Regions from separate parts of the Enterococcus spodopteracolus genome, predicted to be linked through region 1. Evidence: predicted binding sites of a transcription regulator. Region 1 holds the regulator's gene; the other holds the start of a gene.
What was found. The regulator LexA, encoded in region 1, represses DNA repair genes until DNA is damaged. The targets are predictions, from matches to a motif close to CNAACANNTGTTNG.

Region 1 (5,032 bases):
ATTTCTACTTCTAATTTTATAGTATCTCCTCTAAAAAAGCAACGACTTTTAGTTTTTTTTACTAAAACTTGCTATTTCGGTCGTGGAGGCCTTTTTTCTTCTGGATTTCTTTCAATTTATCTGGTGTGACATCATTTCCATCGGGATCAACCACTTTCATCCCTTCAATATGATGTCTCATGCCAGAACGAAAGGCTGTCAGATATGCTTCTCGTAATTCCTTTTGCTCTTTGACTTCAGCTGGTGTCAATCCTTCTGCTTTTTTCTTTTTAGCTAACTGATTGATACGTTCGATTTTTTCAGGCGATAACACAACTATTCCTCCTCGCTTTTGCTTCTCCTACATCTTATATAAAAAATGAAAAAAAAACAACTACATCAATAGTCTTTAATGCGAACATTTGTTTGAAATCAAGTGTTTTCTATGGTACTATTTAGTTATCAAGTGAAAGAAGGTGTACCTTGTGGCCCGACAAACTGAAACAAGACAAATCGAAGTCTTAAGATATATTCACGAACAAGTGACCCAAAAAGGCTATCCACCGACTGTCCGTGAGATCGGAGAAGCTGTTCAGCTTTCTTCAACATCGACAGTCCATGGTCATCTTGCCCGATTAGAGAAAAAAGGCTTTATTCAAAGAGACCCTACGAAACCACGTGCAATCGAATTGACGCAACAAGGATTATCAAAAATTGGGATTCGCCCAACGACGATCCCTGTTCTCGGCGTTGTTACTGCCGGAGAGCCGATACTAGCTGTCGAAGAAGCTTCTGACTTCTTTCCAGTCCCACCAAACCTTTCCTCAGAAGAAGGCAGTCTGTTCATGTTGACGATCCGAGGAGAAAGTATGATCAATGCTGGGATATTGGATGGCGATAATGTCATTGTCCGCAAACAAGAAACTGCACAAAATGGTGATATCGTGATTGCGATGACTGCAGAAGACGAAGCAACTTGCAAACGGTTCTATAAAGAAAGAGATCATTTCCGTTTGCAACCCGAGAATGATTTACTGGAACCGATCATTTTAGATGAGGTGTCGATCTTAGGTCGTGTCGTTGGTCTGTACCGTAGTCATATTTATTGATAAGAAAAGAAAATTCAGTTATTTATCTACGAGCTTGAGATCACGATCTCAAGCTCGTCTTTTCCTCTTTTTAGTAGATATCTTTGTTCTTTTTGAACTTCCCTCTTTACAAACCGAACAAAAGTTCGTATACTAACGGTACGAACTTTTGTTCGCATTCTATAAAGAGGTGAAAATCATGAAATCAATGAGACGTTTTGGTTTAGTATTGATCGTTTTGTTTTTAGGTATTATTATTGGTAATTTTGGTCTACGTACAGCATTGTTGGTTTTTGTTCCTTTGTTTACATTGTGGTTTATGTTGTGGGATGAAAAAAAATACCGTCAATCACAACGTCGTCAATCCCATGAAGACTCCTTCTATCACGAAACCTATTACAGCTCCAGGCACTCGTAAAAGTAAATAAGATCGCTTCTATGAAAATTCCGTCCAAGCAAACGATGATCGCTCGTTTGCTTTTTTTAACGACAAACTGACTACCTACTCCTTGCACTCAATTGTTCCATCAATAAATTGAGGCTACTCATCCAACGAAAATCCCCTTCCGCAAACGATTCATCCGTTTGTGGAAGGGGGGTTTCTGTTCAATATTTTATTTGATTAATACTCCATCAAGGTAATCATGTCGTAGCCTTCGATTTTGTCACGACCATGCAAGTCCATCAACTCGATCAAAAAGGCACAACCCACAACAACTCCGCCAAGTTCTTCGATCAATTCGATCGTTGCTTTGATTGTTCCACCTGTTGCTAATAAATCATCACAGATCAAGACTCTTTGTCCTGGTTGAATTGCATCTTTGTGCAGCGTCAAGGTATCTGTACCGTATTCAAGTCCGTAAGTGACTTCGATCGTTTCACGAGGTAATTTTCCTTTTTTACGAACAGGAGCAAAGCCCACGCCTAATTCGTAAGCCACTGGACAACCTACGATAAATCCACGTGCTTCTGGTCCAACGACCATATCGATACGTTTTTCTTTCGCATAATCAACGATTTGCTTCGTTGCTTCACGATAAGCGTCTCCATCAGCCATCAATGGCGAGATATCTCTAAATATAATTCCTTTTGACGGATAGTCAGGAATACTGGCAATATAATTTTTTAAATCCACTTATTGTTTCCTCCTAGGTTGTTAACCATTTTTTTATTGTGGGAATGTCACTTAATAGTAAGAATTCCTCTGACTTGATTTTTTTTAATCGCTCCTGATAGCGGTCACTTGCAGTCAATGGATGACTCGCCGGATCTGCGACTTTCTCCAAAACACCATTGTTTATTGTAACAAACTTCAACTCAAAAAACACCTGTATCATAAAAATTAATAATTTTTGTGGAATTTTTAAATAATTGGCCATTGCACCTAATTTATGTCGGATATCGATCCGTTCTTGCGCATGGATCAGTTTGAAGAGTCGAGCATATTGTTCTCTTGTTCCTACACCGTTCAAGTATGCTTCATCAACAGAAATACCTAAAAAGTAAACTCGGCTAAAGGAGCCAAATGATAAGATCTCTTTCAAGTCGGTCAAATCCGTTGGACAATCGATCACGACTAATGCGTTTGGTTCATTTTCCTGAATCCATGATTGAATCATTTCTTTATCTGTCCAACGAATGATGTGTTTTTGTATCGACTCATTTAGTTCTTTGATCGATGCTTCATCAAACGCTAAATAGAACGGACTTTCGATGTCATTTGCTAGTGTTCGGTAACGTTTCGCTCGCCAATCAAATACTTGCAATCCTTCTACTTCAAAGTCAGAAATCATCAGCTGCGGTTTTTTGCGCCCATTCCATTCATTGATCGATAATTGTCCTACAATATCAAGTGAATCGTCTACAAATTCGTTTTCTTGAGGGCCAAAACCAAACGCGACAGCATCTAATTGACTATCTTCATCTATTAAAGAGAGCTTCAAGTGCTGTTGGTTCGAGCCGATTCGTTTCACATTTTGGACAGCAACCTGTTTGAATAAAAAGTTAGGTACAGGATTATCTGTTCCGAATGGTGCCAGTAATTTCAATGTGGCGATTTGTTCGACCGTTACATCTTTTGGGGAGACGATTTCATCGATCGCCAACACAGGACCTTTGGACAAGTCGATTTGCTTTTCTTCTATATAAGCATTCATCCGGTCTTGTAACTGAGGGATATTTTCCGTTGGCATTGTTAATCCGACTGCTGCATGATGGCCGCCAAAAAATGTAAACAATTCACGCATCTCATTCAGCATATCGAAAAGATTCAACGCTTCGATACTTCGACCTGATCCTTTTGCAACAGACTGGTCTTTGATATCTAGAACGATTGTTGGTTTTCCTGTTTTGTTCATGATTTTTCCTGCGACGATCCCTAGTACACCTTCATGCCAACCAGGATGTGCTAATAAATGGATCTGGTTCTCTTCATTGATCATCGCCAATGCTTCTGAGGTGATTTGCTCAACGATCGCTTTACGTTCTTCATTGACCGTTTGTAGCTGCTCAGCTAACGTCTGAGCTTGACTTTCATCGAATGTGGCTAGTAATTCAACCGCTGGATTAGGGTCTCCCATCCGGCCGATGGCATTCAAGCGCGGCGCAATCGAAAAACCGATCATCGTTTCATCCGCTTCATTCGCACGTACACTACTTTTCGCAAACAGCGCCTGTAAGCCTACTCGCTCGGTATGACGAATTGCCTCTAAGCCTAACGCCACTAGCGTCCGATTCTCATCGGTCATAGAGACAAGGTCAGCGATTGTGCCAATTGCGACTAAATCTAAAAATTCTGCTGGTGGTTCTTCCAACAAAGCGGTCGCTACTTTAAATGCGACACCGACACCTGCTAATTCTCCAAAAGGATAATTGCCTCGTGGATGGCGGGGATGGATGATTGCATAAGCCGCCGGTAATTCACTAGGCAACTCATGATGATCTGTCACGATCACATCTACTCCCTGCTGTTGTGCATAAACAATTGCTTCATGCCCAGCTACACCATTATCGACAGTCACGATCAATTGGGTACCTGCGGCTATTTTTTCTTGATAAACGGTTAGATTAGGTCCATACCCATGTTCAAATCGATTAGGTAAAAAGACTTCCACTTGGGCACCTAGCAACTCTAACGTTTCTTTCATGACGGTCGCACTGGTGATACCATCTGCATCATAATCTCCATAAACTAAGATCTGCTCGCCGCTGATCACCGCTTCTTGGATTCGGCTGATTGCCTTGTCCATGTCAAACATCAAATAAGGATCATAGAGTTTTTGTTCTTTTGGATGTAAAAACTGATGGATACTTTCTTCCTCTCGGTATCCTCTTTGCCACAGTAATTGACCGATCAAAGGAGACAATTGCTGCTGTTTGATTATTTGGATAAAAGATTCAGAAGGTGTTGTTTCATTGACCTTCCAATCAAAATTCGCTCGTCTCACATGCTCACCCCTAACTTAGTCATTATAGCAAACGTCTTCTCTAAAAAAAAGAATTTCAGAAGAATAGATTTTGACATATCCAACTAAAAGAAACCAAAGTAGACATAACAGATTCGTTTGCCCACTTTGGTTGCCTGCTAGAAATTGGATAAAAAATCCTCTAATAATTCCTAAGATAGTGATTTCTATCACTTTCTTTTATTTGCTTTTTAGAAAATCAACAGTGATCTTTGATTAATCAAAGTAATTAACACTTTGCTTTGGTGTTTGAGAAGGTGATTCAGAAGGTGTTTGCATTTGTTCGATCTGTATTTGCTTTGCTTGTAATTCTGCTTGATAGGCCGCTTCAAGTTCCGCACGTTCATTTCGAAATTGTCTTTGTTGTTCTTCTGTCGCCTCTTCGATTTTCTTTTGGATATCTGCTTGGTTCTCTGCTAATTCTTTTGTTAATTGTTTTAATTGTTTTTTCTGTTGCCATAATGTTGTAAAGGCTGTTAAAAATACAATCAATGCACCAAT
Region 2 (5,032 bases), on a different contig from region 1:
ATAGTTTTCGATCCCAGAAGTATAGCCCATCTCTAACATCATCTCGATGTCATAGTTCGTCCGTTGTTCTAAGCGTTGCGCCTCTAGTAATTTGTTCTCATTACGTAACACAGTCAAGCGTTGTTCCAGTTCTGCTTTGATATTTGCGACCGCATGTTCCATATGATCGTCATCGGTCACAAAGTGAGTGGCTGGGAAAATAGCGACGTGCTCTGTTTCGCCTAATACTTCACCTGTCAACGCATTCACTTCACGGATTCTTTCGACTTCATCGCCAAAAAATTCAACGCGTAATGCTCGCTCATCACGTGAAGCTGGAAAGATCTCCACGACATCACCACGCACTCGAAAACGACCGCGCTGAAAATCAATATCGTTTCGCTCAAATTGGATGCTGACTAGATCTCGAATCAATTGATTACGGTCTATCTCCGCACCTTGTCTGATCGACACGACTTGTTTTTGATATTCGAATGGTGAACCTAATCCGAAAATACAAGAAACCGAAGCAATCACAATCACGTCATTTCGTTCTAACAATGAACTCGTGGCGGAATGACGCAATTTATCGATTTCATCGTTGACACTTGAATCTTTTTCAATGTACGTATCACTTGAAGGTACATAGGCTTCTGGTTGATAATAATCATAGTAAGAAACAAAATATTCGACCGCATTATTCGGAAAGAACTCTTTGAATTCCCCATATAATTGGCCAGCTAGTGTCTTATTATGTGCAATGATCAAAGTTGGTTTATTTACTTTTTCGATCAAATTAGATATCGTATAGGTTTTCCCTGTTCCAGTCGCACCTAATAAAATCTGCGCTTTTTTACCCTCATTTACACCTTCGACCAACTGCTTGATTGCTTCTGGTTGATCGCCGGCTGGTTGGTATTTTGACACCAACTCAAAATGACGGGAGGTATCTCTTTCAATCATTGTTCGTCCTCCTTTTCGTTCATTCCTTCTCTCATTTCATCAAAAAAAGAAAAGGAAAGCAAAGGCATTCCTTGTTCTCCTATTATATCACGGCGAACATACTTTCGCCAATTGAAAGTTTCAGATCTTATAGGTCATCTCTTTCTTTTATCACATGTAACATTTTATTACACGGCATGTAATAAACCGCTACTTTTTTAAATTATTTTTTCTTGGAATCTTGTGTTAGGAATATCTTTTCGCCTATAATAGTTAAATATTGGAAATTATCGAAATTTATATAGGAGGTTATTTATGAAAAAAAGAAACATGTTACAGACATTCCTTTTCATAATGACAGGACTTGTTACATTCGCTCTGCACACGCCTGTGCAAGCTGATGAGACGCAATCGACTACAGCAACTAGCGAGACGATGCAAAAAATAAAACCTAAAAAAGACGTTTATGTGATTGCAAGTGATTCGGCCTTCGCTCCATTCGAGTATCAAAATGCGGATGGCGAATATGTGGGGATCGATGTCAGCTTAATGGAAGCTATCTCAGAAATGCATGGTTTCAATATCCGCATGGACTTCCGTGGTTTCTCTGCTGCGTTACAAGCATTGGAATCTGGACAAGCAGATGGAATGATCGCGGGGATGACGATTACAGATGAACGTAAAAAAACGTTTGATTTTTCAGACCCTTATTTCCAAAGTGGTATCCAAATCGCAGTCAAAAAAGGCAATACTTCGATCAAATCTTATGAAGACTTAGATGGAAAAACAGTCGGGGCGAAAGTCGGTACCGAAAGTGCAGATTTCTTGGTTGCTAACCAAGAAAAATACGGCTACGAAATCAAATATTTCGATGCTGCAGATCAGCTATATGATAGTTTGAGAGTCGGAGCAATTGACGCAATGATGGATGACTATCCAGTAATCGGTTATGCGATCAAAAATGGTCAGGAATTAGAAACGCCGATCGAACGAGAAACTGGCGGCTCTTATGGTTTCGCAGTGAAAAAAGGAGAAAATCCTGAATTATTACAAATGTTCAACGAAGGATTAAAAGAATTAAAACGAACAGGTCAATATGACGAGATCATCAATCAATACATCTCTACAGACGAAAGTGCAGCAGCACCAGCTGTTGATGAATCGACATTGACCGGCTTGATCCAAAACAATTACAAAGCGTTATTGAAAGGCTTATGGCAAACGATCCTATTAACCTTGATTTCATTTGCACTAGCTTTAGTTATCGGCGTGATCTTCGGTCTTTTCAGTGTTGCACCGATCCGCGCCTTACGAACAATTGCAAGCATCTATGTAGATATCATTCGCGGAATCCCGATGATGGTACTTGCTTTCTTCATCTTTTTCGGTCTACCAAATATCATCGGCTTTACGATTCCTGACTTTATTGCAGGGATCATCACATTGACCTTGAACGCGAGTGCCTATATTGCCGAAATCGTACGCGGCGGGATCAATGCTGTTCCTACAGGACAAATGGAAGCTTCACGAAGTTTAGGTCTGTCTTATAACCGTACGATGCAAAAAATCATTTTACCACAAGCATTTAAAATCATGATCCCATCGTTTGTCAACCAATTCGTGATTTCATTGAAAGATACGACGATCATTTCAGCGATTGGTGTGGTCGAGTTGCTACAAACAGGACGAATCATCGTTGCTCGGACCACTCAAAGTACGTATGTTTACTTGATCATCGCAGTAATGTACTTGATCTTGATCACTGCATTGACAAAATTTGCGAAAGTTTTAGAAAAGAAGGTGAAATAAGATGACAGAAAAAATCTTAGTCGAACATCTTGTAAAAAAATATGGAGATAACACTGTCTTGAACGACATCAACGTGTCGATCAATGAAGGCGATGTTGTTTGTGTGATCGGACCTTCTGGTTCAGGTAAAAGTACTTTTTTACGTTGTTTGAACCGTTTAGAAGATCCAACATCCGGTGATATCATCATTGATGGTGCTCATTTGATGGATAAAAACACAGATATCAACTTAGTAAGACAACATATTGGCATGGTATTCCAGCATTTCAATCTTTTCCCACATCTTTCTGTGTTGGAAAACATCGTTTTAGCACCGATGGATCTAAAGAAACTCTCTCGTGAGGAAGCAGAGAAAAAAGCAATCAAATTGTTAGAAACAGTTGGCTTAGAAGACAAAAAAGATATGTACCCAGATAACTTATCTGGTGGACAAAAACAACGGGTTGCTATCGCTCGTGCATTAGCTATGAATCCCGATATCATGCTCTTTGATGAACCTACTTCAGCCTTGGACCCAGAAATGGTCGGCGATGTATTAAATGTCATGAAAAAATTAGCGAAACAAGGAATGACTATGGTCATCGTGACACATGAAATGGGCTTTGCTAAAGAAGTCGCTAACCGTGTCATGTTTATTGATGGCGGCAACTTCCTTGAAGATGGCACACCACAACAAATCTTTGAAAATCCGCAAAATGAGCGAACGAAAGATTTCTTGGATAAAGTATTAGATATCTGATCGACTAAAGAAAGTCCCTAAGAACGTCTGGAAAACCAAGCGTCCTTAGGGGCTTTTTATTATTGATTTTTAACGAATGTTACATGATCCACCGATACCCATCCTTGCGCTTTCGCATCAACATAAATGCCAATCTCACTCGTGCCGGAAGTAACCGGGATATCTTTGATCGTTAGCTTCATCCACTCTCCACTTTTAGTGATCGAAGCCTTCAGCTCTTTCCCACCATGATTTTTGACATACATTTGGCTAGTGGTCAAATCGCCACCTGCCATGGTATAAGCAGTTAATGTGTAGGTTCCCTTACTTAACCCATTAACCGTTTGATATATCGACATTTGATACGCTTGATCATCCCAAAAGGTTGCTTTATACGTTCCGGAAAACCCACCAGTTTCAGTTTTCAATGTATCGATTGCTGCACCATTGCCTCGCCACACCGACCAATTGGTCGGTGAATTCGTGAAACCGTCATTTTCAAAACTAGGATTTTTCAGAAGATTTTGCTGTCTACCTGCTTCTTGAAACGCCTTTAAGCTGGGAAGTGCTTGCCCATTGAAATCAAACATCGCTTGGTTGTCCCACTCATTTCCTGTTTGAGATTGTACGCCCAGATAGTTCATTCCAGCAGCTGTTGCCCAAGAAACATTGCCGTTATACCATAAAGGTTCCCAGTAGAAAAATCCGTTCCCTTTCTCATTTGGCACGGTTTGGATACGGGTCACCAAATCATTCAAATATTCTTTTTGCCCTGCTGGTGTTGCCGAATATCCTCCTGCAATTTCCTGTTCAGGTCCAAAAGCATTGGGCATACTATCCGCATTGGCAGTTGTGTGTCCATACGCAGTTTCTACTACATTGACTTCTTTATCATATCTGGCACTGATCGTGTTCATTGTCGTTTGCAAGGCATTCATTGAGCCATGCCAATAAGGATAATAGGACAGGCCGATCAAATCGTAATCTACCCCACGTTTTGTCATCTCATCAAACCACCAAGTAAATACATCTGTATCTCCACCATCAGCTAAATGTAGCATGATGGGTGTGTCGACTGGTTGCGTTTCTTTTACTCCTCGAATCCCAGACTTCAAGAAAGTGGCTAATCGATCAAACTCGCCACCACCTTCCCCCCATGATTTCCCATGAGGCCAAAGCATGCCACTGTTCAATTCATTGCCTATCTGGACCATATCAGGATATACGCCATTGTTTTTCATTTCTGTCAATACACTTTTCGTATAACCGTATAAGGCTGCAACAAGTTGCTCAAAGCTATAGTTTTCCCATGCTTTCGGTAGGTTTTGTTTGCCAGGGTCCACCCAGAAATCACTATAATGAAAATCAAGTAATACTTTCAATCCTAGGTTTTTCGCACGTTTGGCCAAAGCAATCGTTGTTTTCAAATCATTCGTGCCTGCACCATATGAATTTCCTTGATCATCATAAGGATTTTGCCATAATCGCAAACGAACATAGTTGACGCCATTGTTCTTTAGAATCTGTAATGCATCTTTTTTCACACCATTTTCGTAATATCCTGCACCAGATTTTTCCATATCT

Region 2: a site for LexA is predicted at 1,036-1,049, ahead of uvrB (excinuclease ABC subunit UvrB). Genes of this name have one in related genera too.

What each region holds. Positions count from the first base shown of each region.
Region 1 covers NZ_JARJHD010000005.1:164-5,195, forward strand. Annotated here, with positions in the region: gene P3R27_RS07960 (DUF896 family protein) at 62-313, opposite strand; gene lexA (transcriptional repressor LexA) at 465-1,088, shown strand; gene P3R27_RS07970 (hypothetical protein) at 1,267-1,485, shown strand; gene P3R27_RS07975 (adenine phosphoribosyltransferase) at 1,690-2,202, opposite strand; gene recJ (single-stranded-DNA-specific exonuclease RecJ) at 2,216-4,513, opposite strand; gene P3R27_RS07985 (LapA family protein) at 4,748-5,032, opposite strand, start outside.
Region 2 covers NZ_JARJHD010000002.1:197,228-202,259, reverse strand. Annotated here, with positions in the region: gene uvrB (excinuclease ABC subunit UvrB) at 1-942, opposite strand, end outside; gene P3R27_RS03900 (amino acid ABC transporter substrate-binding protein/permease) at 1,237-2,730, shown strand; gene P3R27_RS03895 (amino acid ABC transporter ATP-binding protein) at 2,732-3,469, shown strand; gene P3R27_RS03890 (glycosyl hydrolase 53 family protein) at 3,529-5,032, opposite strand, start outside.